3 regions of the Streptomyces sp. NPDC012474 genome follow, and region 3 is predicted to be linked to each of the others. Evidence: riboswitches for the same ligand, from Rfam matches in the RefSeq annotation. Region 3 holds a riboswitch; each other region holds the start of a gene.
The links. A riboswitch is a leader RNA that binds a small molecule or an ion and turns the genes downstream of it on or off. The one in region 3 is predicted to bind thiamine pyrophosphate.
Positions count from the first base shown of each region.

Region 1: it holds a riboswitch for thiamine pyrophosphate, as region 3 does, so the genes downstream of both, ACFY9S_RS24155 (thiamine ABC transporter substrate-binding protein) here and thiC (phosphomethylpyrimidine synthase ThiC) in region 3, are expected to answer to the same signal.
Region 2: it holds a riboswitch for thiamine pyrophosphate, as region 3 does, so the genes downstream of both, thiO (glycine oxidase ThiO) here and thiC (phosphomethylpyrimidine synthase ThiC) in region 3, are expected to answer to the same signal.

Region 1 is NZ_JBIBEP010000011.1:152,319-162,677, reverse strand. Features, by position in the region: gene ACFY9S_RS24175 (LAETG motif-containing sortase-dependent surface protein) at 1-386, shown strand, start outside; gene ACFY9S_RS24170 (maleylpyruvate isomerase N-terminal domain-containing protein) at 447-1,244, opposite strand; gene ACFY9S_RS24165 (ATP-binding cassette domain-containing protein) at 1,473-2,492, opposite strand; gene ACFY9S_RS24160 (ABC transporter permease subunit) at 2,492-4,093, opposite strand; gene ACFY9S_RS24155 (thiamine ABC transporter substrate-binding protein) at 4,132-5,169, opposite strand; TPP riboswitch at 5,294-5,400, opposite strand; gene rlmN (23S rRNA (adenine(2503)-C(2))-methyltransferase RlmN) at 5,425-6,531, opposite strand; gene ACFY9S_RS24145 (hypothetical protein) at 6,772-6,924, shown strand; gene ACFY9S_RS24140 (hypothetical protein) at 7,155-7,619, shown strand; gene ACFY9S_RS24135 (e9imm peptide) at 7,849-8,058, opposite strand; gene murJ (murein biosynthesis integral membrane protein MurJ) at 8,386-10,068, shown strand.
Region 2 is NZ_JBIBEP010000005.1:405,328-415,686, forward strand. Features, by position in the region: gene metF (methylenetetrahydrofolate reductase [NAD(P)H]) at 1-53, opposite strand, end outside; gene thiE (thiamine phosphate synthase) at 151-804, opposite strand; gene ACFY9S_RS14765 (Rv2175c family DNA-binding protein) at 1,165-1,530, opposite strand; gene ACFY9S_RS14770 (FAD-dependent oxidoreductase) at 1,642-2,883, opposite strand; gene ACFY9S_RS14775 (hypothetical protein) at 2,916-3,266, opposite strand; TPP riboswitch at 3,319-3,430, shown strand; gene thiO (glycine oxidase ThiO) at 3,428-4,597, shown strand; gene thiS (sulfur carrier protein ThiS) at 4,594-4,794, shown strand; gene ACFY9S_RS14790 (thiazole synthase) at 4,797-5,594, shown strand; gene pknB (Stk1 family PASTA domain-containing Ser/Thr kinase) at 5,688-7,628, shown strand; gene ACFY9S_RS14800 (deoxyribonuclease IV) at 7,687-8,565, shown strand; gene ACFY9S_RS14805 (molybdopterin-dependent oxidoreductase) at 8,590-9,240, opposite strand; gene bfr (bacterioferritin) at 9,416-9,892, shown strand; gene ACFY9S_RS14815 ((2Fe-2S)-binding protein) at 9,924-10,157, opposite strand; gene ACFY9S_RS14820 (class II 3-deoxy-7-phosphoheptulonate synthase) at 10,324-10,359, opposite strand, start outside.
Region 3 is NZ_JBIBEP010000002.1:494,974-505,332, reverse strand. Features, by position in the region: gene ACFY9S_RS07130 (cyclophilin-like fold protein) at 1-28, shown strand, start outside; gene hisC (histidinol-phosphate transaminase) at 45-1,124, opposite strand; gene ACFY9S_RS07120 (substrate-binding domain-containing protein) at 1,557-2,669, shown strand; gene ACFY9S_RS07115 (metallophosphoesterase) at 2,949-4,040, shown strand; gene ACFY9S_RS07110 (hypothetical protein) at 4,224-5,090, shown strand; gene thiC (phosphomethylpyrimidine synthase ThiC) at 5,206-6,990, opposite strand; TPP riboswitch at 6,983-7,172, opposite strand; gene ACFY9S_RS07100 (YibE/F family protein) at 7,245-8,975, shown strand; gene ACFY9S_RS07095 (SsgA family sporulation/cell division regulator) at 9,289-9,723, opposite strand; gene ACFY9S_RS07090 (IclR family transcriptional regulator C-terminal domain-containing protein) at 9,822-10,359, opposite strand, start outside.

The DNA of each region.
Region 1 (10,359 bases), on a different contig from region 3:
AGCCGAACGCCGAGTACCGCATCCACGTCAAGGCCGCCGGGTACGTCGACGAGGACATCAAGCCGAACCTCGTCACCCCGGCCACGGCCTGCAAGAAGGAAGAGGAGGAGCCTCCGGCTTCGACTCCCCCGGCGACGCCGACCCCGTCGGCGTCCCCCTCCAAGCCGGCCGAGAAGAGCGAGAACCCGGCTCCGGAACCGTCGGAGAGCCAGAGCACCTCGCCGGCGGGCAACGTGCCCGCCCCGGCCGGTGACTCCAACCTCGCCGAGACCGGTGCCGACTCCAACACCGGGATCATCGCCGGCATCGCGGCGGCCCTGGTCGTCGTCGGTGGCGGTGCGGTGTTCTTCGGCATGCGCCGTCGCGGGGCGAGCAGCGACAGCTGACGCCCGCGGCACACACCGGGACGTGGCCCGCCCCCGGCCGGGGGCGGGCCACGTCCCGTCTCAGCCGAAGGTGGCCCGCTCCAGCCAGAACTCCAGCAACTCCCGCTCGCCCAGGACCTCCAGCTCCTTCGCGTCCAGCGGCAGCCGGCGGTAGAACGCGAGCAGCACGAAGGTGAGCGGCCCGCGCAGGGCGACCGTGGCCTTCTCGTGGCCCCGGCGCCAGCGGACACCGTCCTCGGTGAGCTCGACGACCCATTCGGCGTTCAGGTCCGGTCCGGTGTCGGTGGCGTGCAGATGGATGCTGCGGCCGGGGCCGACCAGTTCCCCCACCACGTCCTGCGGCTCCGTCCGCTGCACGTACTCCACGATCTGGAGCCATTCGTCGATGGCGTCGGCGGCGACCTCGGGCGCGACCTCGTAGGGCAGCCCTGCGGCCAGTGCGGCGTCGGCGCGGTGCACGGTGATCTCGTGCGTCATCCTGCGGGCCCAGAACCCCGAGCTCTGTATCCCGGCCCAGCCCCACACCTTCGCGTCCGGTCCGGCCTCCCGCAGCGTGGCGACGATCTGCTCGCCCGTCTCCGCCAGCCAGGCGTCCAGTGCGGCGGCGTCACCGGCGGCCTGCGGACCGGCCCCGCCCGGCACCCGCTCCTCGGGCACCTCTTCCACGGCCCGGGTCCGCACCATCAGCTCCGCCCAGCGCAGGGCGGCGCCCGTGTGCCGGACGAGTTCCTCCAGCGACCAGTCCGGGCAGGTCGGCACCGTACCGGACAGGTCTGCCCCCGAGGTCACCACCTGTCGCAACAGGACGATCTGGTGGGCGATTTCGTCGCAGTAACGGTCGTGCGCGAGTGGCGTCATGCCTCGCACCCTAAGGGGTCCTTTCACTATGACCGTCCGGGTCGCGCGGCCTGGCACCGCACCTCGCCGCGTTGCCGAAACGCCCACGTGGCTCCTCCCCCAAGCTCTCGGCTTCGCTCGAACAGGGGGGACCCCCATCGAAGCCGCTCCGGCGCCTTGCGATGCACGGCACCAGACCACGCGACCTGATCGGACGCTCATAGTGAAAGGACCCCTGAGCGGGGACGGTCAGCCGAGCACCACGATTTCGGCGGCGTCGAAATCCACGCCGACCTCGTCCCCGACCTCCGGTGCCGCCCGCAGCGCGCAGGCCGCCTCCAGGCGCGGGGCGTCCTCGGGCTGGAGGTGCACGGCGACATGGGTGCCCCGGAAGGTACGCGCGGCCACCGTGCAGCGCAGGCCCGAGTCGGCGGGCACCAGGTGCACTCCGGCGGGCCGCACCAACAGGGTCCGCGCGCCCTGCGGAGCACCCTCCGGCACCGGCACCTTGCCCCAGGGCGTGTCCGCGGCCTCCGCCCCGACCGTCGCCTCGACCACGTTCTCGAACCCGAGGAAGCGGGCGACGAACGCGTCGGCGGGCCGCTGCCACACCTCCAGGGGCGTACCCGACTGGGCGATCCGCCCGTCCCGCATCACCACGACCCGGTCGGCCAGCGCGAAGGCTTCCCCCTGGTCGTGCGTCACGGCGAGCACGGTCGTGCCGAGCCGGCCGAACAGTTCCCTCAGTTCGACGACCAGCCGCTCCCGCAGCGACCGGTCGAGCTGCCCCAGCGGCTCGTCCAGCATCAGCAGCCGTGGACTCGGTGCGAGGGCCCGGGCCAGGGCGACGCGCTGCTGCTCTCCGCCGGACAGCGCGGCGACGGCCCGGCGGCCCGCGCCCGGCAGCCCCACGAGGTCCAGCAACTCCTTGACCCCATCGGCCTGTTGCCGCTTCGACTCGCCGTGCATCCGCAGCCCGAAGGCCACGTTCGCGCCCACGTCCCGCTGCGGGAACAGCTGGTGGTCCTGGAACATCAGCCCGACGCCCCGCTTGTGCGCGGGTACGCCCGCCTGGTCGCGACCGTCGAGCACCAGCCGCCCGGAGTCGAGGGGTTGCAGCCCTGCCACCGCCCGCAGCAGGGTCGACTTGCCGCTGCCGCTCGGGCCGAGCACGCACACGATCTCGTGCTCGGCGACCTCCAGATCGACGGCGTCCAGCACCGCCCGCCCACCGAAACGGACCGTCGCGCCCCGCAGAGCCAGCAGCATCAGAACTCCCCCGTCCGGTCCGTGCGAAGCCTCTCCAGTACCAGCAGGGCCACCGCGCACACCACCATCAGAATCGTCGAAAGGGCCATCGCCTGGCCGTAGTTGAGGTCACCGGGGCGTCCGAGCAGCCGGGCCACGGCCACCGGCAGCGTCGGCCGGTCGGGCCGTGCGATGAACACCGTCGCGCCGAACTCCCCGAGGGACACGGCGAAGGCGAACCCGGCCGCGATCAGCAGCGCCCGCCGCACGATCGGCAGGTCCACCTCCCGCCACACCCGCCAGGGCGAGGCCCCCAGCACGGAGGCCGCCTCCCGCAGCCGGACGTCCACCGCCCTCAGCACGGGCAGCATGGTCCGTACGACGAACGGCACCCCGACCAGGGCCTGCGCGAGCGGCACCAGGATCCAGGAGGACCTGAGGTCCAGCGGCGGCTCGTCGAGGGAGATCAGGAACCCGAAGCCGACGGTCACCGCCGATACCCCGAGCGGCAGCATCAGCAGCGCGTCGAAGCCGCGCACGAACCGCCCGGCGTCCCGGCGGGTGAGCGCGACCGCGGCGAGAGAGCCGATCACCACGGCGATCAGGGTGGCGGCGACGGCGTACGACAGGGAGTTGCCGATCGCCTCGATCGGCGGGACCAGGAAAACTCCGCCGTCCTCGCTGGTCAGCGCCCGGTAGTAGCCGAAGCCCGGCGCGCCCAGGGACCGCTGCACCAGGACGGCGAGCGGCAGCACGAGCAGCACGGCGACGGTGACGAGCACCCCGCCCAGCAGCGCCCACTGCCCCGCGCCACGCGGCCGGCGCGCCGTCACGGACGCGTCCACCAGCCGCAGTGCGGTCTCCCGCCGCCGCACGGTCCAGGCGTGCAGGGCGAGGATGGCGCCCACCGCGACGAACTGGATGAGGGTCAGCACGGCCGCCGTCGACAGGTCGAAGATCTCCGACGTCTGCCGGTAGATCTCCACCTCCAGGGTGGAGAAGGTGGGTCCGCCGAGGATCTGCACGACACCGAAGGAGGTGAAGGTGAACAGGAAGACCATGAGCGCGGCAGCGGCCACGGCCGGGGCGAGGGCAGGGAGCGTGACCTGCCGCCAGGCCCTCAGCGGAGACGCCCCGAGCATCCGCGCGGCCTCCTCCTGCCGCGGGTCCAGCTGCGCCCAGAGCCCGCCGACCGTCCGGACGACGACCGCGTAGTTGAAGAAGACGTGCGCGAGCAGGATCGCCCACACGGTGGTGTCCAGCCGTACGCCCCACTGCTCGTCGAGCAGCCCGCCCCGCCCGACCAGCGCCAGGAACGCCGTACCGACGACGACCGTCGGCAGCACGAAGGGCACGGTCACGACCGCCCGCAGGACCTGCTTGCCCGGGAAGTGGAAACGCGCGAAGACGTACGCGCCGGGGAGCGCGACGATCAGTGTGAGCGCGGTGGAGACGAACGCCTGCCAGGTGGTGAACCACAGCACGTGCCGGACGTCGGACTGCGCCAGTACCTCCCCGATCCGCCCGAGGTGCCAGGTCCCGTCGGCCTTCAGGCCGCGCGCGACGATCGCGGCGACGGGGTAGGCGAAGAAGACCGCGAAGAACGCGACGGGCACGGCCAGCAGGCCGGACCGAGCCGCCGCGCTCCGCCTCCGGGCGGCTACTTCAGTACGAGTGAGGTCCACGACTTGACCCACTGGTCACGGTGGTCGGCGATCTTCGCCGGGTCCATGGTCTCCGGGTCCTTCGCCTGCGGCCCGTACTTCACGAACTCCGGCGGCACCTGGACGCCCTCGCGCACCGGGTACACGAACATGTTCATCGGCATGTCCTCCTGGAACCTCTTGCCGACGAGGAAGTCGAGGAGGGCCTTGCCGCCCTTGGTGTTCTTGGCGTTGCTGAGCAGCCCCGCGTACTCGACCTGCCGGAAGCAGGTGCCCTCGGCGACCCCGGTCGGCGCCGTGCCGGGCCTGGGGTCGGCGAAGACGACCTCGGCGGGCGGCGAGGAGGCGTACGACACGACGAGCGGCCGGTCGCCCTTGGCCTTCCTGCCGCCGGCCGAGCCGGAGAACTCCTCGTTGTAGGCCTGCTCCCAGCCGTCGACGACCTTCACGCCGTTGGCCTTGAGCTTCTTCCAGTAGCCCTCCCAGCCGGAGTCGCCGTACTTCGCGGCGGTGCCGAGCAGGAAGCCGAGGCCGGGCGAGGAGGCGGAGGCGTTCTCGGTCACGAGCAGGTTCCTGTACTGCGGCTTCACCAGGTCGTCGAAGCTCTTCGGCGGCTCCAGCTTTTGGTCGGCGAAGTACTTCTTGTCGTAGTTGACACAGATGTCGCCGGTGTCGACGGGCGTGACACGGTGCTTGTCCTGGTCGACCCGGTACTCCGCCTTGATCCGGTCCGATCCCTTCGCCTCGTACGACTGGAAGAGGCCGTTGTCGAGGGCGCGGGACAGCAGGGTGTTGTCGACGCCGAAGAGGACGTCGCCCTGCGGGTTGTCCTTGGTCAGGATGGCCTTGTTCACGGCCTGCCCGGCGTCGCCGTCCTTGAGGACCCTGACCTTGTAGCCGGACTGCTTCTCGAAGGCCGCCATGACGTCCTTGGACGCGGCCCACGAGTCGTGGCTGACGAGCGTCACGGTCTTGGAGTCGCCGGATCCCTGGCCGCCGTCGGACGACCCGCACGCGGCGAGCGTGCCGGACATGCCGAGCGCGACGGCCGCCGCCGCCAGCCGCTTGATGTTGTTGCCCACTGGATTCCTCCTGGAGTGACCAGGAGAAGACGCGGCCCTGCCCGGGACCTCCGGGGTCCCGGGCAGGGCGCAACAGCTCGAGTGATGACCGATCTCCCTACCCAGAATGACCTGGGCCAGGTTCGGAGGGTCTGCGGCCGTGTGCCGCACTCTCAGCGCTGTGGCGCTCCCCTGTCGGAATATGCAGATGTTCTTATGGCGGTCAGACTACCGTTCGGTGGCCGCGAGCTGACCACACGCCCCGTCGATCTCCTGACCACGGGTGTCCCGGATCGTCACCGGCACACCATGGGCGGCGATCGCCTCCACGAACGCCTTCTCGTCCTCGGGCCGGGAGGCGGTCCATTTGGAGCCGGGTGTCGGGTTCAGCGGAATCAGGTTCACGTGCACGGGTTTGCCCTTGAGCAGCCGCCCGAGCCGGTCACCCCGCCAGGCCTGGTCGTTGATGTCCCGGATCAGCGCGTACTCGATGGACAGCCGCCGCCCCGACCTGGCGCTGTACTCGAAACCGGAGTCCAGCACCTCCCGGACCTTCCAGCGCGTGTTCACCGGCACGAGCGTGTCGCGCAGCTCGTCATCGGGGGCGTGCAGCGAGATGGCGAGGCGGCACTTGAAGCCCTCGTCGGAGAACCGGTGGATGGCCGGGACGAGCCCGACCGTCGAGACGGTGATGCCGCGCTGCGAGAGCCCCAGCCCGTCGGGCTCGGGGTCGGTGAGCCGCCGGATGGATCCGACGACCCGGTTGTAGTTGGCGAGCGGCTCACCCATGCCCATGAAGACGATGTTGCTGAGCCGCGCGGGACCGCCGGGAACCTCTCCGTCCCGCAGGGCCCGCATCCCGTCCACGATCTGATGGACGATCTCGGCGGTGGACAGGTTCCGGTCGAGGCCCGCCTGCCCGGTGGCACAGAACGGGCAGTTCATCCCGCACCCGGCCTGGGAGCTGATGCACATGGTCACCCGGTCCGGGTAGCGCATCAGCACGGACTCGACGAGCGTCCCGTCGAACAGCCGCCACAGCGTCTTGCGGGTGGTGCCCTGGTCGGTCGACAGATGCCGCACGACGGTCATCAGCTCGGGCAGCAGCGCCTCCTGCAGCCGCCCCCGGGCACCGGCCGGAATATCGGTCCACTGCTCCGGATCATGCGCGTACCGCGCGAAGTAGTGCTGCGAGAGCTGCTTGGCACGAAACGGCTTCTCCCCGACAGCGGCAACGGCCTCCTTGCGCTCGGCAGGAGTGAGATCGGCAAGATGCCGCGGCGGCTTCTTGGCTCCGCGGGGGGCGACGAATGTGAGTTCTCCGGGTGCAGGCATAACCCTCCCAGTGTCGCAGATCAACTCGGGGAGCCCAGGCCAGAGCGGGGTGGGGGTGGTCACCTGTGGGTGCCGCCCGTCGGCGTTGGTCGGCTTCGGACGGTCCAGGGACGGCCCAGGGACACCTGCTCCGGAGATGGGACGATCTCTCCGGAGGGGTGCGAGTGGACATGCTTGAGCTGATGGAGTGGCTGGCCGCGCGCGGAGTCACGACCGTCTTCAAGGTCGACGCCGGAGCGCATGGTCGAACGGAGGACGGCCTGGATGGTCATCGTCAGTGGTGGGCCGCTCGGCGAGGACTCGGTCTTCCGCTCTGACCTGGCCACGGCAGACGCCTGCCTTGACTCGTTGCTCGCGCACCTGGAGGGCAAGGGCCTGTCACCGCTCGCATGATCAGCATGACCAGTGCGGGCGTTGCCGGCGCTCGTAGCATTCGGCGAGTCGGGCATCCCGAGTGATCTCGAAAACCGGCGTGGCAGCGTTGTCACCGTGGGTCCAAATCCCACCGCCTCTGCGTGGTGAGCAGTGAGAACGGCCCCTGACCTGTGACTCCGGTCGGGGGCCGTTCTCATGCTGAGGCCCGCACACTGTGCACCCGCGTCTGACGCTTGTACCGTTCCGAAGTGGCCTGGATATCACTGCTTGCAACACTTACTGGTGGCGTGATTGCTCTGGGATCGGCACTTCTCGTGGAGCACAGAAGGGCGCGACGAGAGGCGGTGTCCGAGTGGCATAGGACACGGCGGGAGCTCTACTCAAGGTTTCTCGCGGCCCATGCCCAAGCTGGCAGCGATCTGCGGAACATTGCCGCCACGTCCGGCCTCGATGCGGGCGAGCGGTACCGGCTGACGCGGTCGGCCTACACCCACTGCTACGCATCACGCCATGAGTTGGAGCTCCTCGCGCCGCCCTCCGTCGTTCGCCCGGCTGAGGAATGCAGTCGGGCAGTGCGAATGATGCGCGATGCCGTGAGCGAGGGGGCGCGCCTTGACAGCGATGCGTTCGAGGAACTGACACGCAGGTACCTGGAACTGCGTCTGGAGACCAGAGGTGCCATGCGCTCGGACATCTCGGCGGACAACGACTGAGCTGCTTCGGGCTTTCGCCTGCGCTACGACGTTCGGCCTTGCCGAACCAAGCCAGAGGTCTCGGGGCTTTGGAGCGGGTGCGCAGGCCCTCGAATGCCCTCGGCCTGGTAGCGGCGGTACCAGGTGTAGTACGCCTGCCGGCTGATTTCGAAGTACCGGCAGGACATCGCGACATTCCCGGTGATCTCTTCGACGGTGTCAACGGTGATCGTCAGTTTTGGCCAGTCAGTTACAGGGCGAACGGCTCATAGGACAGAGCTCGGTCGACGATCTTTTCCGCCGTCAGCTGAGGATCGTGGTCCCAGAAGACGTAGTCGCTGATGTGTGGGCAGCCAAGTCCGCGCACGAGTGTCGCGATGATCTCGTCGGCTTCGGCCTCATCGACATGGTCGTCGTTCATGAGCCGCTGGATGAGGTGGATACCTTGCGCACGACTCATGTGGCGGGGCGTGTTCACGCCGCCCCGGTGCCGGGTGTCTGTCCGTACTCCGGGTAAACCGGCGCAACTGCGTCTCGAGCCTCTGTTGCAGCGATGATGCGCCGGGCCAGTCGCGGGATGGTGTGTTCCCCTTCAGTCGGCGCCATGCAGCCGAGGGTACCCGGCTCAGAAGACATGCGGCCTGTTGGCCAGGTCCGCCAGACTGCGGCTCGGCCGGCCTCGCCGGTTCCGGACCTATTGAGCACCAGCTCGTGCCGACGGTGCAATGAACTGTCGGGTCAGGCAAGCGAATTGGGGCCCTGAGACCTTGGGACATAGGTTGACGGCATGGTGGAGGGGGCGAACTCCGCGGCGCAGACCATGCCGCAGGAGCAGCAGACGAGGGGGCGGCATGCCGTCCGGCGGAAAAAGGACAAGGGCGGGCTGGCTCGTTCATCCTTGCTGATGGCTCTTGGCACGGTGGTGTCACGGGCGACGGGGCTGATCCGTCAGGTGCTGCAGGCCGCGGCGCTGGGCACGGGCCTGCTGGCCAGTACGTACAACACTGCGAACACCGTGCCGACGAGCCTGTACACGCTGCTGATCGGTGGTGCGCTCAATGCTGTGCTGGTGCCGCAGCTGGTGCGGGCCCGGACGACGCAGCCCGACGGCGGGCGGGCCTACGAGCAGCGTCTGGTCACGCTCGTGGTGTGCGTGCTGGGCGTGGGGACGGCGCTGGCGGTGTGGGCGGCGCCGCAGATCGTGGGCCTGTACATGCGGGACACTCCCGACAGTCATGATGCGTTTCGACTGACGGTGACGTTCGCCCGGTTCCTGCTGCCGCAGATCTTCTTCTACGGCCTGTTCAGCATCTACGGGCAGGTGTTGAACGCCCGCGAGAAGTTCGGCGCGATGATGTGGGCGCCGGTGCTGAACAATGTGGTGCTGGTCGGCATGTTCGCCGCCTACCTGGGGCTGATGACGGTGCCCGACCGGGTTGAGGACATCACCGCCGGCCAGGTGCGGCTGCTGGGGATCGGGACGACAGTTGGCATCGCCGTACAGGCTCTGGCTCTGATCCCGTTCGCGAGGGCGGCGGGTTTCCGGTTCCGGCCGCGGTTCGACTGGAGGGGCACCGGCCTGGGCAAGAGCGTCCACGCGGCGAAGTGGACGCTGCTGTTCGTCCTGGCCAACCAAGTTGCCCTGACCGTGGTCACGAACTACGCCAACGCCGCCGACCAGGAACTGCCCCAGGCCGGCGCGGGCTACTCGGCCTACACCTACGCGCAGACCATCTGGATGCTGCCGCAATCGATCGTGACCGTGTCCCTGGTCACGGCCCTGCTGCCGCGCATGAGCCGGGCCGTCGCCGAGGGACGCATCCCGGATCTGCGCACGGATTTGTCCCGGGCGCTGCGGATCAGCGGGGTGGTCATCGTGCCTGCCGCTTTCCTCTTCCTCGCCCTGGGCCCGCAGATTGCCTCGCTGCTGTTCGCCCACGGAGCGGCCGACGCCGCCTCGGTCCGTCCGTTGGGCTACATGCTGCAGGCCTTCGGGCTCGGGCTTGTCCCGTTCTCTGCCCAGTACCTGCTGCTGCGCGGCTTCTACGCATTCGAGGACACGCGCACGCCGTTCTTCATGGCTGCGTGGATAGCGGGCGTGAACATCGCCCTGGTCACGGCCTGTCATCTGCTGTTGCCCGCCCGCTGGGCGGTGGTGGGCATGGCCGGGGCCTACACCCTCTCCTACGTGGCCGGCCTCGCGCTCACCGCGTTCCTGCTACGCAGGCGGCTGGGAGGTCGTATCGACGACGGCGGCGTGCGCCGCACCTACGTGAAACTGTTTTGCGCCGCGGGCCCGGCTGCTGGGCTGGGCTGGGCCGCAGCGCGTACGTGCGCTGGTCTGGGAGATGGAACGTGGCCTACAGCCGTCGCATTGGCTGCCGGGACGCTCGCTACAGCCCTGGCGTACCTCCTTCTTGCCCGGCTGATGAAGGTCAACGAGCTCCGTCGCCTGCCAGGGATGCGTTGAGTCCGGGCAGGCGCTGCAAGGAGGCGTGCTTCATGGGCGGTCCTTCCTGCGGCTGGCTTTGCAGTCCGTCCAGTTGCGCTTGACGAAGTTCGCCCAGTCCATCGCGTTGTCGATACTGGGTCCGGTGAGGGCGGCAAGGATGGAGGCAGGCAGGCACGTCGGCCACCAGCGGGAGACGGCGGTATTGCGGTCGGCAAGAGCCCCGGTCCGAGACGCCGAGCTTTCCGGCGAACAGCCATCGGGTTATGCCTGATGCTGAGACCCATGGACTTCGGGCAAGGCAGCCCTGTC
Region 2 (10,359 bases), on a different contig from region 3:
TCGCGGACGGTGCGAGCGTGGTCCGACCTGATGGATGCGGTGCCGAGGGCCATACCGGCAGGTTAGCCAGGGGAGGTCGGTCCCCCAACCGTGGACCGGGATTTGACCGGATTGTCCCCTTGTTGTCCATCCCTTGGACAACCGTCTCGGCTAGACCTCCCTCAGCCGCTTCGCGAACTCGGCCGCCGCGGCCCCCGGGTCGTCGGCCTCGGTGATCGCCCGTACGACGACGACGCGCCGGGCGCCCGCCTCCAGGACCTGGTCGAGGTTGCCGAGGTCGATGCCGCCGATGGCGAACCAGGGGCGGTCGGTGCCGAGGGCGGCGGTGTACCGGACGAGGTCCAGGCCGGGCGCGTGGCGGCCGGGCTTGGTGGGGGTCGGCCAGCACGGGCCGGTGCAGAAGTAGTCCACGCCCTGCTGGACGGCGGCCGCGGCGGCCTCGGACTCGGCGTGGGTGGAGCGGCCGATGACGACGTCGTCGCCGAGGAGCGCGCGGGCCGCGGGGACGGGGAGGTCGCCCTGACCGAGGTGCAGGACGTCGGAGCCGGCGGCGTGCGCGACATCCGCCCGGTCGTTGACCGCGAGCAGCTTGCCGTGCCGGGCACAGGCGTCGGCGAAGACGGCCAGGTGCTCCAGCTCCTCACCGGCCTCCATGCCCTTGTCCCGCAACTGCACGATGTCGACCCCGCCGGTCAGCACGGCGTCGAGGAACGCCCCGAGGTCGCCCTGCCGCTTGCGCGCATCGGTGCAGAGGTAGACCCGGGCGTCGGCGAGCCGGGCCCGGGCGGTGGCGGTGCCGGTCATGCGTGTCCCCCTGGGTGTCGTGGTGTGCGGGCCGGTGGGCCCGCATGTGCGTCGGCGGCGTGCGGGAGCGCCCCCGGGGGCCGGCGGCGTGCGGCGCGGGAGCGGCCCTGTCCCGCGAACGCCTCGGGCACCCTACGCCTGCCTACGGGTCCCGCCAGGTCTCCGGTGGCAGCCCCGCGGCTCCTCCGGGAGCGTGCACCGCCCTGACAGGCGCGGACCACGCCTACGGCGGCGTGCACCACCCTGACGGGCGCGAGCCACCCCGGGCCGTGGCCCCTCGGGCCACGGCCCCCACTCGGGCGGTCGTTCAGGTCCGGCCCCGCTCACGCGGCACCGGACGGTTGGCCGGTCGAGGCCGGGTCAGACGGCGAGCGCCTGGGCGCGGCGCTTCACCTCCGTGCCGCGGTTCTCGCTGAGCGCCTGCGCGGGGGTGCCGGGCAGGCTGGGGTCGAGGGTGAAGAGCCACTCCAGCATCTCTTCGTCCGTGAAGCCGTCGTCCCGCAGGAGCGTCAGGGTCCCGGACAGGCCCTTGACGACCTTGTCCCCGTCGATGAAGGCGTCGGGGACGTGCAGCGCGCGGTTCTCACCGCGGCGTACGGCGATGAGCTGGCCGTCCTTGACCAGCTGCCGCACACGCGTCACCTCGACGCCGAACTGTTCGGCGATGTCGGGGAGGGTGAGCCAGGCGGGGACGAGAGCATCGATCTTTGCGTCAATCTCGGTCACGGAAACCAGCCTGCCATCTGCCACCGACAGTCGGAAGCCGACCCGGTCCACGAGAGCGGACGCGCCGGACCCGGAAGCGCCGCCCGGGTCGCTCCACGAGGGCGCCCGAGCTCAGGCCGTCGCCGCCTTCATGGGCCTTGCCGGATCCGCCAGCAGCACCGGATTCATCGCGGTACCCGACTCGATCAGGCGGCGGCCCTGCGCCAGGTCCCGGGGCCGGCCCACCGCCAGCAGCGCGACCAGCCGCTCACCGCGCAGCCAGCAGACCGTCCATGCCGGTCCTGTGGGATCGCCCCGCCACAGGATCGTGTCCGCGGCCGCGTGGTGCCCGACGTACTGGACGAATCGCCCGAACTGCTCGGACCAGAAGTACGGCACCGGGTCGTACACCGCCGGGGCCTCCCCCGTGGCCCGGCCGACGATGTTCACGGCGACCGTGCGCGGCCCCTGGAGGGCGTTGTCCCAGTGGTGGACCAGCAGGCGCTCGCCGTAGCGTCCTGAGGGGAAGGAGGCGCAGTCGCCGACGGCGTACACGTCCGGCACGGACGTGCGCAGATGCTCGTCGGCCACGATCTCACCGTGCGCACCGAGCTCGATCCCGGAGCCGGCCAGCCAGGCCGTCGCGGGGCGGGCCCCGATGCCGACGACGACCGCGCCCGCGGGCAGCCGTGATCCGTCGTCCAGGAGTACCGCGCCCGGCTCGACGCTCGCCACGCGCGCATGCGTCCGCAGGAGCACGCCCGCGTCGGCGTACCAGCCGGTCATCGGGGTGGCGACCTCGGCGGGCAGCGCTGCGGCGAGCGGCCGTTCCGCGGCCTCCACGACGGTCACCGCGCAGCCCGCCTCGCGCGCGGCCGTGGCGAACTCCGCTCCGATCCAGCCCGCGCCGACGACCACGATGTCGTGCCGCCGGGCCAGCACCGGCCGCAGCCGCTCGGCGTCGTCCAGGGTGCGCAGCAGATGCACGCCGGGGACGCCCTCCGCGCCGGGCAGCCGGACCGGTTCGGCGCCGGTCGCGACGACCAGGACGTCGTACGGCACGGGCCCGTCCGCGGTGTCGAGCTCGTGGTCGCCCGGGCGCAGGCCCAGCACCTCGCAGCCGAGCCGCAGTTCGACGCCGAGGGCTTCGAAGTCGATGTCGAAGGCGGAACCCTCGGATTTGCCGAGCAGCACGGCCTTGGACAACGGGGGCCGGTCGTAGGGCTGGTGAGGCTCGGCGCCGAGCAGGATCACTTCGCCGGGGAAGCCCCGCTCGCGCAGGGCGACGGCGGTCTGCACCCCGGCCATGCCCGCACCCGCCACGACGACGCGCCGCGGCGCGGACGAACCTGGTTCCTGCGTCTGCTCGCTCACCTGATCACCATAGACACCTGACGTATTGTCAGTCAGTCCTCATACGCCGTGACCTGCTCCACAACGCTCGTGCCGCTGCCCTGCCCGGACTCCCACTCCCAGGTCTCCTCCAGTCGCACCCGCCCGTCGGGCAGCTCCACGACCGCCGACACGCAGTGCCCCGAGGAGGTGGTCCCGTCCCGCTTCAGCTGGACGTACCGGAAGTCCAGCCGGTCACCTTCACGGGTACCCACGAGGTGCCCGCGTACGACGTCGCCGCCCGCGTACTCGGCCCAGATCTCGCCCTCCCGCTCGTGGTACGTGAAGCGGGTGCGGGTGCCCACCTGGCCCGGTGCCTGGTCGGCGACCGGGGCGAGGACGAGACCGTCGAGGGATCGGGGCATGGGCGGAGGCTCCCTTACTGCGGCACGGGGCATCGGGCTAGGGTGGCCAACGTAAAGCACTCGCGGGAGCCCGGACGCACCGGGCTGAGAGGGAGGCTGGCGGCCTCCGACCGTACGAACCTGATCCGGGTCATGCCGGCGAAGGGAGGGGCTGGACGCCCATGTCGCCTACGTCCACATCGTCAGACGTCCTGGTCGTCGGGGGCGGGATCATCGGCCTGGTCACGGCCTGGCGGGCCGCGCAGCGCGGGTTCGCCACGGCCGTCGTCGATCCCGAGCCGGGCGGCGGGGCCGCGCAGGTCGCGGCCGGCATGCTGGCCGCCGTCACGGAACTGCACTACGGCGAGCAGACCCTGCTCGGCCTGAACCTCGCCTCCGCCCGGCGCTACCCGGACTTCGCCGCCGAGCTCACCGAGCTGACCGGCCAGGACCTCGGCTACCGCCGCTGCGGCACGCTCGCCGTCGCGCTGGACGCCGACGACCGGGCCCATCTGCGTGAACTGCACGCCCTGCAACAGCAGTCGGGCCTGGAGTCGCAGTGGCTGTCCGGGCGCGAGTGCCGGCGCCTGGAGCCGATGCTCGCGCCGGGCGTGCGCGGCGGGCTGCGGGTCGACGGCGATCACCAGATCGACCCCCGGCGGCTGGCCGGTGCCCTGGTCGCCGCCTGCGAGCGGGCGGGCGTGGTCTTCCACCGGGTGTGGGCGCAGCGGCTGACCGTCGTACGGGACCGGGTCACGGGTGTCGTTCTGGCCGACGGGACCGCGGCGGCCGCCGGGCAGGTGGTGCTCGCCGGAGGCAGCCTCAGCGGGCGGCTCGACGGTGTCCCGGAGGACGTGCTGCCTCCCGTGCGGCCGGTGAAGGGGCAGGTCGTTCGGCTGACGATGCCGCCGCGGCACGGGCCGTTCCTGAGCCGTACCGTGCGCGCGGTCGTGCGCGGCAGCCACGTCTACCTGGTGCCGCGCGAGAGCGGCGAACTCGTCGTCGGGGCCACGAGCGAGGAGCTCGGCTGGGACACCACCGTGACCGCGGGCGGTGTGTACGAGCTGCTGCGGGACGCGCACGAACTGGTGCCGGGCATCACCGAGCTGCCGCTCACCGAGACCCGGGCCGGGCTGCGGCCCGGCTCCCCCGACAACGCGCCCCTGCTCGGCCCGACCGGCCTGGAAGGCCTGCTGCTGGCCACCGGGCACTACCGCAACGGCGTCCTGCTCACGCCGGTGACCGGCGACGCCCTGGCGCACGCCCTGGCCACAGGCGAACTCCCGGAGGAGGCCCGGCCCTTCACCCCGAAGCGCTTCAGTACCACCGCACTCACGGAGCAGCCCGCATGAACATCTCCGTCAACGGGGAGCCCCGGGACGTCCGGCCCGGCACCGCTCTCGACACCGTCGTGAGGTCGCTCACGGCCTCGCCCTCGGGCGTGGCCGCCGCCCTCAACGAAACCGTCGTCCCGCGCACGCGGTGGCCCGCCACCCCCCTCTCCGAGGGAGACCGCGTGGAAGTCCTCACAGCCGTCCAGGGAGGCTGACCATGGCCGACGATCCGTTTGTCCTCGGCGGTACGTCCCTCACGTCCCGTCTGATCATGGGCACGGGCGGGGCGCCCAGCCTCGACGTGCTGGAGCGGTCGCTGGTCGCGTCCGGGACGGAGCTGACGACGGTCGCCATGCGCCGGGTGAACGCCTCGGTGCACGGCTCGGTGCTGTCCGTCCTCGACCGTCTTGGCATCCGGGTGCTGCCCAACACGGCGGGCTGCTTCACCGCCGGCGAGGCCGTCCTCACGGCCCGCCTCGCGCGCGAGGCCCTCGGCACCGACCTGATCAAACTGGAGGTCATCGCCGACGAGCGCACGCTGCTGCCCGACCCCATCGAGACGCTGGAGGCGGCCGAGACGCTGGTCGACGACGGGTTCACGGTGCTGCCGTACACCAACGACGACCCGGTGCTGGCGCGGAAACTGGAGGATGCGGGCTGTGCGGCGATCATGCCGCTGGGTTCGCCGATCGGCTCCGGTCTGGGGATCCGCAACCCGCACAACTTCCAGCTGATCGTCGAGCACGCGCGCGTGCCGGTGATCCTGGACGCCGGTGCCGGTACGGCGTCGGACGCTGCGCTGGCGATGGAGCTGGGGTGTGCGGGTGTGATGCTCGCCTCGGCGGTGACGCGGGCGCAGGAGCCCGTGCTGATGGCCGAGGCCATGCGGCACGCGGTGGAGGCGGGGCGGCTGGCGTTCCGGGCCGGGCGTATCCCACGGCGGCATTTCGCGGAGGCGTCGTCTCCGCCGGAGGGAATGGCCGCCCTGGACCCGGAGCGGCCCGCTTTCCGGTAGGGCTCGGGACACACGTCACAGGTCGGCTGCAGTCCCGCCGCGAAATCAGGCAGGGGGACGGGGCTGTCGGTCGTGGCTCGTACACTCGCCTGCGTGGACACGACCCTTCAAGACCCCTTGGTCGGGCAGGTGCTCGACGGCCGGTACCGCATCGACGCGCGGATCGCGGTCGGCGGGATGGCCACGGTCTACCGGGCCGTGGACACCCGGCTCGACCGGGTTCTCGCGCTCAAGGTGATGCACCCCTCGCTCGCGGTCGACGCCTCGTTCGTCGAGCGGTTCATCCGCGAGGCGAAGTCGGTGGCCCGGCTGGCCCACCCGAACGTGGTGCAGGTCTTCGACCAGGGCACCGACGGCTCGTACGTGTACCTGGCGATGGAGTACGTGGCGGGCTGCACCCTGCGCGACGTGCTGCGCGAGCGCGGTGCCCTGCAGCCGCGCGCCGCCCTGGACATCCTGGAGCCGGTGCTGGCCGCGCTGGGCGCCGCCCACCGCGCCGGGTTCGTGCACCGTGACATGAAGCCCGAGAACGTCCTCATAGGGGACGACGGCCGGGTCAAGGTCGCCGACTTCGGTCTGGTCCGGGCGGTGGACACGGTGACGAACACCACCGGCACCGTCCTCGGCACGGTCTCGTACCTCGCCCCGGAGCAGATAGAGGACGGCACCGCAGACACCCGCGTCGACGTGTACGCGTGCGGCGTGATGCTGTACGAGATGCTGACCGGCGACAAGCCGCACGACGGGGACTCCCCCGCCGTGATCCTCTACAAGCACCTGCACGAGGACGTGCCCCCGCCCTCGGCCGCCGTGCCCGGCATGGCGTACGAGCTGGACGAGATGGTGGCCTCCGCGACGGCCCGCACCCCGGCCGTCCGCCCGCACGACGCGGTGGCACTGCTCGCACGGGTCCGCGACGGACGCGGCCGGCTGAGCGAGGACCAGCTGGACGCGGTGCCCCCGCAGGCGCTCGCGGTGGACCACGACAACGGCGACGACCGGACGACCGTGATCCCGCGCGCCCTGACCACACCGCGCCCGCTGCCGGTGAACGAGGACCAGGAGGCCTCAGCGGCCGCCCTCGACCGCACCAGCCGGTTCGCGTCCCCGCCGCCGCCCCCGCCGTCCCGGCGCCGCCGCCCGGGATTCCGGCGCGGCCCGGCGGCCATCGTCGTGGCCGTTCTGCTCGTGCTCGGCCTCGGCGCCGGGATCTGGTACATCAACTCCGGCCAGTTCACCAAGGTCCCGCCGCTGCTTTCGAAGACCCAGGACGAGGCCGAGGACCGGCTGCAGGACGCGGGTCTGGAGGTCGGCGAGGTCAGCCACGCCCACAGCGACACCGTCAAGCGCGGCACGATCATGGGCATGTACCCCGAGCAGGGCACCCGTATCCGCCTCCACGACTCCGTGTCGTTCACCATCTCCGACGGCCCCGAGACCGCGCGCGTGCCCGCCCTGGCGGGCCAGAAGCTGGACAAGGCGCGGGCCCAGCTGAAGGAGGACGGGCTGGAGCCGGGCATGGTCACCCGGAAGTTCAGCGACGACGTGCCGCGCGGTTCGGTGATCTCCGCGCGCCCGGCCGACGGCACGAAGGTGCGTGCGGGCACGGCCGTCGCGCTGGTCGTCAGCAAGGGCAGCCCGATCGACATCCCCGACGTCACCGGCTCGGACGAGGCCGACGCGAGGTCCGCGCTGACGGAGGCCGGCCTCAAGGTGAAGATCGCCACCGAGCGGGTCAACTCCTCCGAGTACGACAAGGGCCAGGTCGTCCGGCAGGCGCCGAAGTCCGGCGGCCCGGCGGCCGAGGGCGACACCGTGACGCTGACGCTGTCGAAGGGCCCCGAGATGGTCGAGGTCCCGGACGTGGTCGGCGACAGCGTCGAGGACGCCACGCGGGCGTTGGAGGGTGCCGGGTTCCAGGTCGACGAGGACCGCGGGCTGCTCGGCCTGTTCGGGGACGAGGTCAAGAGCCAGTCCGTCGACGGCGGTGCGACGGCACCCAAGGGCTCGACGATCACCATCAAGATCAGGTGAGAGGCGCGGGCGGCGGCCCGTGGACGGGGCAGGGCCGGACGCATGACACCCTGAACGGGTGAAAAGTCAGCTGTCCGGCCCCTCCCGCAACCCCGTGGGCGGCCACGTCCCCGTGGCCGGCGGGCTCCATTCCGTAGGCCTGTCGTACGCCCGTGACCTGAAGGCGGAGGCCGTCCAGGTCTTCGTCGCCAACCCGCGCGGCTGGGCCACGCCGACCGGAAACCCGAAACAGGACGAGGCGTTCCGCGCCGCGTGCGCGGCCGAGTCGGTCCCGGCCTATGTGCACGCCCCCTACCTGATCAACTTCGGCTCGCACACCGAGGCGACCGTGGAGCGGTCGGTGGAGTCGCTGCGGCACTCGCTGCGGCGCGGGCGCGAGATCGGGGCGCTCGGCGTGGTCGTGCACACGGGCAGCGCGACCGGCGGCCGGGAGCGGTCCGTGGCGCTGAAGCAGGTACGGGAGCACCTGCTGCCGCTGCTGGACGAGCTGACCCACGACGACGACCCGTTCCTGCTGCTGGAGTCGACGGCCGGGCAGGGCGCCTCGCTGTGCTCGCGGACCTGGGACTTCGGCCCGTACTTCGAGGCGCTGGACGCCCACCCGATGCTCGGTGTGTGCCTGGACACCTGTCACATCTTCGCCGCCGGGCACGACCTGACCGGCCCGAGCGGCATGCAGCAGACGCTGGACCTGCTGGTGGACACGGTCGGCGAGGGCCGGCTGAAGCTGATCCACGCCAACGACTCCAAGGACGTGGTGGGCGCCCACAAGGACCGGCACGAGAACATCGGTGTCGGCCACATCGGCGAGGACCCGTTCCGTGCCCTGATGACCCACCCCGCGACCGAGGGAGTGCCGCTGATCATCGAGACGCCGGGCGGCAAGCAGGGGCATGCGGCCGACGTGGAGCGACTGAAGAAGCTGCGCGAGGGCTGAGCGCGACAGCGACGACCGGGCCCGTCAGAGGCCGGGGCCGTCCCCGGGCTCCTCCTGGTACGAGTAACGCTGCTCCTGCCAGGGGTCGCCGACGTTGTGGTAGCCGCGCTCCTCCCAGAAGCCCCGCCGGTCTGCGGTCATGTACTCCACGCCGCGCACCCACTTGGGGCCCTTCCAGGCGTAGAGGTGGGGCACTATCAGGCGCAGTGGGAAGCCGTGCTCGGCGGTGAGCAGTTCGCCGTCCTTGTGGGTGGCGAAGAGGACCTGTTCGTCGGCGAAGTCGGACAGCCGCAGGTTGGAGCTGAATCCGTACTCGGCCCACACCATCACATGGGTGACGTCGGCGGCGGGCGGGGCGAGGTCGAGGAGCGTGCGCGCGGGGATGCCGCCCCACTCGGCGCCCAGCATGCTGAACTTCGTCACGCAGTGCAGATCGGCCACCACGGTGGTGTGGGGCAGGGCCGTGAACTCCTCGTGGGTCCAGCAGTGCTTGCCGCCGCCGGCGGTGGCGCCGAAGACCCGGAACTCCCAGCGCTCGGGCCGGAACTTGGGGACGGGCCCGTAGTGCGTGACCGGCCAGCCGCGTTGCAGCCGCTGTCCCGGGGGCAGCTCCGGCTGCGTCGCTCCTGCTGGATCGCGCCCTTCTCCCGATTGGTGTTCCAGCGGCTGACCCATGACTCCATCCTGACAGACCTCGGGTGATGCCCCTGACCGGGCCCACCGCGAAAAAGGACAAACTCAACTAAGCATGCCCTTACTTAGTAAGTGGAGACTTACTGGACGATCTTCTTCACCAGTGGAATCATGCGGCGCAACCTGCCAGTTCCACCGCGTGGAAGGAGCCTCTGCGATGCAGGGCGACCCCGAGGTCCTCGAATTCCTCAACGAGCAGCTGACCGGCGAGCTGACGGCGATCAACCAGTACTGGCTGCATTACCGGATCCAGGACAACAAGGGCTGGACCAAGCTCGCCAAGTACACGCGTGAAGAGTCCATCGATGAGATGAAGCACGCGGACAAGATCACCGAACGCATTCTCATGCTGGACGGCCTGCCCAATTACCAGCGGCTCTTCCATGTACGGGTCGGCCAGACGGTCACCGAGATGTTCCAGGCGGACCGGCAGGTCGAGGTCGAGGCCATCGACCGGCTCAGGCGCGGCATCGAGGTGATGCGCAGCAAGGGCGACGTCACGTCCGCGAACCTCTTCGAGTCGATCCTGGAGGACGAGGAGCACCACATCGACTACCTGGACACGCAGCTGGAGCTGATCGACAAGCTCGGCGAGGCGCTGTACCTCGCGCAGCAGATCGAGCAGCCGAGCTAGAAGTGTTGTCCCAAACAGCAAGGACCTGCCGTCAGGCGGCGTCTTCCAGCTCCGTGAGCACCTGCTCGCCCCGGTCGGCCAGTTCACGGCGCGGGCAGGCTCCTCTGCCGAGGATGGCCTGGATACGGCGCACACAGGACCCGCAGTCCGTGCCCGCCTTGCAGGCGGAGGCTATCTGGCGGGGGGTGCAGGCGCCGCCGTCCGCGTGCTGCTTGACCTGCTGCTCGGTGATCCCGAAGCAACTGCAGACGTACACGCGGTTCACCTCCGACGGGTCGTTCTCAGATGGCGCCGTCCCCGTTGATCGGTGAGGCTAACCTAACCTTACCCGTCGGGTCCGGAGCGCAAAAGTGGAGAGGGGCGCGGATCGTGTGATCCGCGCCCCAGTCCATGCCCCGGTAACAGGCAGCCCCGTCACTGGCCCCTGTACGTCACTGGTCCCTGTACATCTCGGCCACGAGGAACGC
Region 3 (10,359 bases):
CGTACGCGTGGAACTTCTGGACGCCTGACCTGGCGCGCTGAGCCCTACAGCTCCTTGCGGAACCCTTCCGACACCTTCAGGAAGATGTCGTTCGCCTCGGCCTCCCCGACCGTCACCCGCACACCCTCACCCGGGAACGGCCGGATCACCACGCCCGCCTGCTCGCATGCCTGCGCGAACGCGACCGTGCGCTCCCCCAGCCGCAGCCATACGAAGTTGGCCTGAGTCTCGGGCACAGTCCAGCCCTGCGAGCGCAGACCGTCGACCACGCGCGTGCGCTCGCACACCAGGGAGCCGACCCGGCCGAACAGTTCGTCCTCGGCCCGCAGTGAGGCGATCGCCGCCTCCTGCGCGAGCTGGCTCACGCCGAACGGCACTGCCGTCTTGCGCAGCGCCGCGGCCACCGGTTCATGGGCGATGGCGAAACCGACACGCAGGCCGGCGAGGCCGTACGCCTTCGAGAAGGTCCGCAGCACACAGACGTTGGGCCGGTCACGGTAGAGCTCGACGCCGTCCGGCACCTCGGGATCGCGAATGAACTCGCGGTAGGCCTCGTCGAGGACCACCAGCACATCACTGGGCACCCGGTCCAGGAACCGCTCCAGCTCGGCCCGCCGCACCACCGTGCCCGTGGGGTTGTTGGGGTTGCAGACGAAGATGAGCCGCGTCCGGTCGGTGATGGCGTCGGCCATCGCGTCGAGGTCGTGCACATCCCCGGGCGTCAGCGGCACCTGGACCGACCTCGCGCCGCTGATCTGCGTGATGATCGGATACGCCTCGAACGACCGCCAGGCGTAGATCACCTCGTCGCCCGGGCCGGAGGTGGCCTGGATCAGCTGCTGGGCGACACCGACCGAACCGGTACCGGTGGCCAGGTGGGCGAGAGGCACGCCGAACGCCTCGGACAGCTCGTTCATGAGCGCCGTACAGGCCATGTCCGGGTAGCGGTTGAAGGTGCAGGCCGCCGCCGTCACGGTCTCCATCACACCCGGCAGAGGCGGATACGGGTTCTCGTTGGAGGACAGCTTGTAGGCCACCGGACCACCTGCCGCGGCGGGCTTGCCGGGCTTGTAAGTGGGGATCCCCTCCAGCTCGGCGCGCAGCTTGGGGCTCGTCTCGCTCACCGCAGTCCTCCTCGTGAAGACCGGCGGCCCATGACCGCCGCCGACATCCATTACTCCTCACCTTATGAGGATTCGGCGCCGCTGCGTATAGCCACGACCGAGCAGCCGGGCCCCGACCTCTCCTGTCCCACCGGCAACAGGGGCATCGGCGCACCAAGGCGTACGAATCCGGGGGCGCGCCTCACATATATCTACGCGCCGGTGGTGCACGCCGTGGCGCGCATCCCTCGTGCAGGTGAGTTGAGACCTCTTCGCAACATCACCCACTTGGCAGGCCCGTGCGCGCCGACAAGACACGTACTGTCATGAGAGCGTTCAACGCCCTTGCTTTCCAAAGCAATTGGCAGTAAATGATCATGCAGAAACGTGCCTGTCAACGTGTGCATATGCGTCCGCACTACCCCACCGCATGAGCCCTACTATCGGCTCGCCATGACAGCAGCAGGGAAGCACCAGGTGAGCCGCGCGGAAACCTCACGGCGAGGCAGCAGGCCGGGTCGGGCGGGCATCAGAGACGTGGCCGCCGCAGCCGGAGTCTCCATCACGACCGTCTCCGACGCCCTCAACGGCAAGGGCCGGCTCCCGGACGCCACCCGGCGCCATGTCCGCGAGGTCGCCGACCGACTGGGCTATCGCCCCTCGGCGGCCGCCCGGACCCTCCGTACCGGCAAGTCGGGACTCATCGGCCTGACCGTGACCACATACGGGGATGAACCTTTCACCTTCACGGAGTTCGCGTACTTCGCGGAGATGGCGCGGGCCGCCACCTCCGCCGCGCTCGCCCGCGGCTACGCCCTCGTCATCCTGCCCGCGACCTCCCGCCACGACGTGTGGTCGAACGTCGCCCTGGACGGCACCGTCGTCATCGACCCCTCCGACCAGGACCCGGTCGTCGGTGAACTCGTCCGGCAGGGCCTGCCGGTCGTCTCCGACGGCCGCCCGGCCGGCGCCCTGCCGGTCACCGCCTGGGTCGACAACGACCACGAGGCCGCCGTCCTCGGCATCCTCGACCACCTGGCCGACGCCGGCGCCCGCCGGATCGGCCTGCTGACCGGCACGTCGACGGACACGTACACGCACCTGTCGACCACGGCGTACCTGCGCTGGTGCGAGCGAGTGGGCCAGGATCCGGTGCACGAGGCCTACCCGGCGCACGATCCCTGCGCGGGAGCCGTGGCCGCCGACCGGCTGCTCGCCCGGCCCGACCGGCCCGACGCGGTCTACGGACTGTTCGACCCGAACGGCACCGACCTGCTCGCCGCGGCCCGCCGCTACGGCCTGCGCGTCCCCGACGACCTGCTGCTGGTCTGCTGCAGCGAGTCCACCGTGTACGCCAACACCGAGCCACCGATCACCACGCTCTCCCTGAAGCCGCGCCGCATCGGCACGGCGGTGGTGCAACTCCTCATCGACGCCATCGAGGGACTGGAATCCGACCGGCCGGTGGAGCAGGTGATACCGACGGAGCTGATCGTGCGCACCTCGTCCCAGCGACGCTCGCCGCGCACGACGGTCAGCCCGCCGCGATCACCCGAGGAGACGTAGGTCCACTCACCCAGGTAAAGGGAAGGTCGTACTCCTGGGGAGAAACAGGGCCGGTCCCCCGGAGAGAAGGGATCGTTCTCGCGGAGAGCGGAAGAGCGGGGACGGTCACACGGTGGTCAAAGCCCGGTCCAATCGGGGCGAAAGCCGCGGTGAACTGGACTCTTGCTCTGATTCACCACCCCTGGGTCATCACATGGCGCGATCCGCATTCCTATGATGGGCCCACGACACCCGCGGGCCGCTACGACCAGGCAGTCCGATGCGGTGCAACGCGGCGCGATGGTGGAGGGGTCGATGACTCAGGGGGCCGGTCAGGGACCCGAGGTGGAGCGGACGGCGACGCTGCGCGACTTCCGGGTGCCCGCGTACGTCCACGAGGCCGGTCCGTACGTCCACAGCGTCCACCCCAGTGACGTCGCCCCGCCGCCCGAGGAGGCCTACCCCGAGGGGTACACGCCGACCGAGCGCGACCTTCCCGTCATCAACCGGGGTGACACTGTCCAGGTGACCGTGGATCCCGAGACCGCCGCCGCCCCGCAGGCCACCACCGGGCAGGGACCGCTGTACGTCGTCGGTGACGTGCACGGGTACCTCGACCAGCTGGTGTCGGCCCTCCAGGAGAAGGGCCTGCTCGACGCCGCCGGAAGCTGGTGCGCGGGCACCGCCCGGCTGTGGTTCCTCGGCGACTTCACCGACCGCGGGCCGGACGGCATCGGCGTCATCGACCTCGTGATGCGGCTGTCCGCCGAGGCCGCCGCGGCCGGCGGCTACTGCAAGGCGCTCATGGGCAACCACGAGCTGCTGCTGCTCGGCGCCAAGCGGTTCGGCGACACCCCCGTCAACTCCGGCGCGGGCACCGCCACCTTCCAGGCGGCGTGGCTCCTCAACGGCGGCCAGAAGACCGACATGGACCGCCTCCAGGACCACCACCTGCAGTGGATGTCGCGCCTTGACGCCATCGAGGAGGTCGACGGCCACCTGCTCGTCCACTCCGACACCACCGCCTACCTCGACTACGGCCGCTCCATCGAAGAGGTCAACGACACCGTCCGCGAGACGATCACCCGCAACGACGCGGACGAGGTCTGGGACCTGTTCCGCAAGTTCACCAAGCGGTTCTCCTTCCGCGACGAGGGCGGCGCGGACGCCGTGCGCTCCCTGCTCGATACGTACGGGGGCACCCGCATCGTTCACGGGCACAGCCCGATTCCGTATCTGCTGGGCGAGGTCGGCTCGGAGGACGACGAGGACGACCGCGACCCCGTGATCGAGGGACCGCACGTCTACGCCGACGGACTCGCCATCGCGATGGACGGTGGCGTGACCATGGCCGGAAAACTACTGGTCCAGCAACTGCCGCTGGATGCGTGAACGTTCACCGGGCAGGCGTTCCCCTTCGGAGGACCGGGCCGGTGAGGGGTCAATTTCGGTAAACCCCCTGTCACCGCATACCGTCACCGCTCTACCATCGGCTTATCCGTAGCAGGCTCCCCTCCGTTTCTGCCCGACGGCTCGTCAGCATGCCGAGCCCCAAGCCCTACGGAGCATCGGGGGATGCACATGAACAGCGTTCCGCAGCACCTGCTGAGCGAGGACCGCCAGGAATACGAGCGGATCCTCGATGAGGCGCTGCGCTCCGCACCACACCGTCCCGAACTGGCCGCTGTCGGTCAGCGGCTCAACCCCGAACAACTGCGCACCATGGCGCTGAACGCGACCGCGCTCATCACGGCGGCCGCATCGACCGAGTATCAGCACTACGTCAAGGTCCGCGACGAACTGCGACAACCGGCGTCGGCCGACTCGACGGCCGTGCGCGAGTCCGGTTCCGCCAGGCCCGGTACGGGCGCGTCGGGGCTCGCCGCCACCATGGGCGGGGTCGCCGAGACCGCCGGCGCGGGCGCCGTCGCCGTCGTCGCCGTCCTGGCGCCCGTCCTGGCCGGAACCGCCGCGGCGATCTTCCTGCTCGTCGGGTACATCCTGCGGATGCTCGACCCGGAGCAGGGATTCGCCCGCACCATGCTCACCACGGGCTGGGTGTTCGGCGCCGTGACCGCGGTCGCGATCCTCGTCGCCGCGGTGGGGCTACTGCTCACTGCCCTGCGCAACAAGCCCACGGCCGAAGGCGGACCGTACGGCGAACTGCGGGGCGAGGTGGTCCAGGCCAAGGAGGCCTGGCACGAGGCCCTGCTGGAACGCGGCATCCTGCCCTTCCTGCGGGAGGCCCTCGTCGACCCGGGCGCGGCGGCCGCACTGCACCACACGCCGTCGTCAACGCCGGTCAGCCGCATGCCGCACCTCGGCTACGGCCGCCCGGGGTTCACCAGCCCGGACGACGGCGACCGCGGCTCGCGCCCCAGCTTCAGCAGCCCGGACTACTCCAGCCCGGACTTCGGAGGGCCGGAGCACCAGCCGGAGTAACCCCCGCGTCGGGGCCCGTCCGGGCAGCGGACTCGAACGGGCGGACCCGCACGCGGACTCGAACGGGCGGACCCACAGGCCCGCGGCCCATCGGCCCCGGGCCTGCGCGGCAGGGTCAGTCCGCGATGGGCAGGTACACGCGGTTCCCGCTCGCCGCGAACTCCTTCGACTTCAGCGCCATGCCCTCCTCGATCTCGGTCCGTGTGCCGCCGTGTTCACGGCGGATATCCTGCGAGATCTTCATGCTGCAGAACTTGGGACCGCACATCGAGCAGAAGTGAGCCGTCTTGGCGGGCTCGGCGGGCAGGGTCTCGTCGTGGAACTCCCGTGCCGTGTCCGGGTCGAGGGCCAGATTGAACTGGTCCTCCCACCGGAACTCGAAGCGGGCGTCCGACAGCGCGTCGTCCCACTCCTGCGCACCCGGGTGTCCCTTGGCGAGGTCGGCTGCGTGGGCGGCGATCTTGTAGGTGATGACGCCCGTCTTGACGTCGTCACGGTTCGGCAGGCCCAGGTGCTCCTTGGGCGTGACGTAGCACAGCATCGCCGTGCCCCACCAGGCGATCATCGCGGCACCGATGCCGGAGGTGATGTGGTCGTACGCCGGTGCGACGTCCGTGGTCAGCGGGCCGAGCGTATAGAACGGAGCTTCATCGCAGATCTCCTGCTGAAGGTCGATGTTCTCCTTGATCTTGTGCATCGGGACGTGGCCCGGGCCCTCGATCATGGTCTGTACGTTGAAACGCTTCGCGATCCGGTTGAGTTCCCCGAGCGTACGCAACTCCGCGAACTGCGCCTCGTCGTTGGCGTCCGCGATCGAGCCGGGCCTGAGGCCGTCCCCGAGCGAGTACGTGACGTCGTACGCGGCGAGGATCTCGCAGAGTTCCTCGAAGTTCTCGTACAGGAACGACTCCTTGTGGTGCGCGAGGCACCAGGCAGCCATGATCGAGCCGCCGCGGGAGACGATGCCGGTCTTGCGGTTGGCGGTCAGCGGCACGTACGCCAGGCGCACGCCCGCGTGGACCGTCATGTAGTCCACGCCCTGCTCGGCCTGCTCGATGACCGTGTCCTTGTAGATCTCCCAGGTCAGTTCCTCGGCCCGGCCGTCGACCTTCTCCAGGGCCTGGTAGAGCGGCACGGTGCCGATGGGCACGGGGGAGTTGCGCAGGACCCACTCGCGCGTGGTGTGGATGTTGCGGCCGGTGGACAGGTCCATGACCGTGTCGGCGCCCCAGCGGGTCGCCCAGGTCATCTTCTCGACCTCCTCCTCGATGGAGGACGTCACAGCCGAGTTGCCGATGTTGGCGTTGACCTTCACCAGGAACCGCTTGCCGATGATCATCGGCTCGATCTCCGGGTGATTGACGTTGGCCGGCAGCACGGCCCGGCCTGCGGCGATCTCTTCACGCACGACCTCGGGTGCCACGTTCTCCCTGATGGCGACGTACTCCATCTCGGGCGTGATCTCTCCCCGGCGGGCGTACGCGAGCTGCGTGACCGCCTGCCCCTCCCTGCCGCGGCGCGGCTGACGCGGCCGACCGGGGAAGACGGCGTCCAGGTTGCGGAGGCCGCCGCGGGGCGAGGTGTGCTTGATGCCGTCGTCCTCGGGACGGACCGGGCGGCCCGCGTACTCCTCGGTGTCACCGCGAGCGATGATCCAGTTCTCGCGCAGGGGCGACAGGCCCCTGCGGACGTCGGTGTCGACGAGCGGATCGGTGTACGGGCCCGACGTGTCGTACAGGGCGACGGACTGGCCATTGGTGAGGTGCACCTGACGGACCGGCACGCGCAGGTCGGGGCGATTGCCTCCGATGTACGCCTTGTGCCAGCCGATGGACTTCCCGGCCTCCTCGGACTTCTCGTCCTCAACGGAGGCAGGCGTGCGTGCGTCCTTGTTGGTCATCAGACCTACTCCCTACGCCGGCATTACCCGGTAACAGGTTCGGCGGTCGACGCAGCGGTTTCCGTCCGGCGACGTTCCGTGTGAAACGTCACTCGACTCCGGCGATGTTTCATGTGAAACATCGCTGGGACGGAGGTCAGCGCCCTCTCAGCCCGGTGCTCCGAGCTCCCGCGTGTACAAAAGGTGCCTCCACGCTAGCGGCAATTCTGGCGCGGTGAACAGAGGGCCCCCCTCGTTCTTGCGATGATCGGTCGGTGACCACGACGCAGCGTCCCTCCCACCCACCGCCCGAGCCGCCCCACGGATCCGGCGCCGGAAACGGCAACGGCCATGGTGACGGTCATGATTCCGTCGCCGGAGGCGGGCAGGGGCAAGCCATGCGGCAGGGCCTCGGCCCCGGCCCCGGATACGGGCGTGACGGGCGTTTCAGCCCCTCGGGCCGCGGTGAGTACGGACCGAGCTTCGGTGACGGCCCGGGTGCCGGTTCGCACGGTGGTCATGACGCTCCAACGGGCGGTCCGGGTCCCGGCCACGGCCACGGCCCCGGTCGTGGGCCCGGTGGCGGCGACGGGCATGGCCACGGTGCCGGTGCCGGGAATGGCCATGGCGGAGATGACGGACACGGGCACGGTGGCGCCGACGGGAACGGTCATGGCGGAGGTGACGGGCACGGCTCCGCCCCGGGTGGCGGCCACGGGCATTCGCACAGCCACGGCCCGGCCACGCCCGTCTCCATGCATCTGCGCAAGGTCATCGCGGCGATCCTGATCCCGTTCGCCGCGGCGGTGCTGGTCGGTCTCGCCGTCCTGTGGCCGGGCGGCGCCCCGGCTCACGAGCGCACCGGCGTCGGCTTCGACCGGCAGACGCAGGATGCCACGGTCACCAAGGTGGTCGAGGTGAGCTGCAAGGAGGCCGGCGCTTCGGGCGTTCCGCCGACCGGCGACACCTCCACCGCTGAGGGTTCCTCCGCGGTGCAGCAGGAGAAGGGCACCTGCAAGCGGGCGACGATCCGGGTCGACAGCGGGGACGACAAGGGCCGTACGTTCACCGAGATCGTCCAGCCCGACCAGTCCCGCCAGCTGCAAGAGGGCCAGAAGGTCGTCGTCGCCTACGAGCCTTCGGCGCCGAAGGACCTGCAGTACTCGGTCACCGACGTCAACCGTCGGCTGCCCATGGCGCTACTCGCCGGCATCTTCGCCGTCGCCGTCGTGGTCGTCGGGCGGCTGCGGGGTGTCATGGCGTTGGTCGCACTGGCCATCAGCTTCATGGTGCTGAACTTCTTCATCCTGCCCGCGATCCTGCAGGGGTCGAACCCGCTGGTCGTGGCGGTGGTGGGCGCGAGTGCCATCATGCTCATCGCCCTCTACCTCTGTCATGGTCTGTCCGCCCGGACATCCGTGGCGGTGCTGGGCACCCTCATCTCGTTGCTGCTGATCGGCATCCTCGGCTCAGTCTTCATCGACTGGGCCGCACTCACCGGCAACACCGACGACAACACCGGTTTGATTCACGGCCTTTACCCGACGATCGACATGAGCGGTCTGCTGCTCGCCGGCATCATCATCGGCTCCCTGGGCGTGCTCGACGACGTGACGGTCACCCAGACCTCGGCGGTCTGGGAGCTGCACGAGGCCAATCCGTCGATGGGGTGGCGCGGGCTCTACCGCGCGGGCATCCGGATCGGCCGCGATCACATCGCCTCGGTCGTCAACACGCTCGTCCTCGCTTACGCGGGTGCCGCGCTGCCGCTGCTGCTGTTGTTCTCGATCGCGCAGAGCAGTGTGGGGACGGTCGCCAACAGCGAGCTGGTCGCGGAGGAGATCGTGCGCACGCTGGTCGGCTCGATCGGCCTGGTCGCCTCGGTGCCGGTCACCACGGCCCTGGCGGCGCTGGTGGTCTCGGCCGACCGGCCCGGCACGGAGCCCGCCAGGGAGGCCGCTGCGGTCCCGGCGCGCGGGGGGAGGGGCCGGCGCCGCAAGCGCTGACGCCTCTGCGCCTGTGGACGCCTGTGAAGGCCTGGGCCCCGGCGTCCGGCGCGGGGCCTGGACTCCCCGGCGCGGCGGCTGGATTCAAGGCGCGGCGCCCCGGCCCTCGGCGCGGCGGCCAGCTTCTCGGCATAGCGCCCCGGCGACCGGCGTGGCGCCCGGCTTCCGGCTCGTTGACCGCGAGCGTCTCGGCTCGACCGCCTGGGACCGCGAGAAGATCACCCGACATACGAAGATCGCAGGAAGAAGCGTTCCTTCGCAGTTCGGCGACACCCGGTGAAGCGTTACTCCACCGTGCCGCCGGGCCCATGTCTCAACCAGCGCCCTGCTCGGCGAGGATGCGGTCCAGGGCCTCGTCGAGGTGCGCGTCGAAGTCGGCGAGCGAGCCCTCCTGGCCCAGCGGCACCAGCTTGTCCGTACGGTCCAGGAAAGCGACGAGCGGTGCGGTCGACGACCGGAACACCGCCTGGTCGCTGCCCACCTGAAGCCGGATCAACACCTCGCCCAGCGCGTCGGGTTCGACGGGCGTGACCCGCACATCGCCCTCCCCGCACGGCCGGCCGACGCCGTCGATCAGCAACTCCCGTCCGAAAGCCCATGTCACCGGGGCATCACCGGGCAAGTGAAAAGTCAGCCGGACGGCATAGGGATCACTGGACTCATAGCGCAGCTCCACCGGGATGCGGAAGGAGAGCTCCTCGGACACGAGAAAGCTCATCATGACCTCTGCTTGTACGGACTCGCGCATCGATAACCCCGTCATTCGCCGTGACTGGCCGGGAACGAACCTCTGACACTTGGTGGAATCTTGCTGAACGTACACAGCAGATCACAAGGAGTGAGTTTTCACATACTGATAGAGAGCGCGAGCGAGCCGAGCAGACGCCCGATCTCGGTCTGCAACTGACGGGCCGCGGGGAGCAACCGGTCGGCCTGGTGTGCGGGCAGTGAGATGGCCATCGTCGCGGCCGTGGTGCCGAGAGTGAGGGGGATCGCGGCGCACACCGCACCCAGGGCGTACTCCTGACGCTCGGTCACGGGTTCCATCCGCCGGATCCGCTCCAGGCGCCGGAGCAGGCTGTGGTTGTCGCGCACCGTGTACGGCGTGAGGGGCTGCACCGGGTAGCGGTCGAGGTGGTCACGGCGGGCTTCCTCGTCCAGCTGGGACAGCAGGCACTTCCCGATGGCGTGCGCGTGGCCGGTCTCGCGAAAGTCTGCCCACTCCTCGACCGCCGGGTTGCCCGGGGTGTCGGAGACGCACATGACCTCGATCTCACCCTCCCGGTACACCGCGTAGTACACGGGCACGCCCAGGACGTCCCGCCAGTGCGCGAGCGCGTCGACGACCGTGCTGCGACGTTTCTGCCGCGCCCCGCTGCTGCTC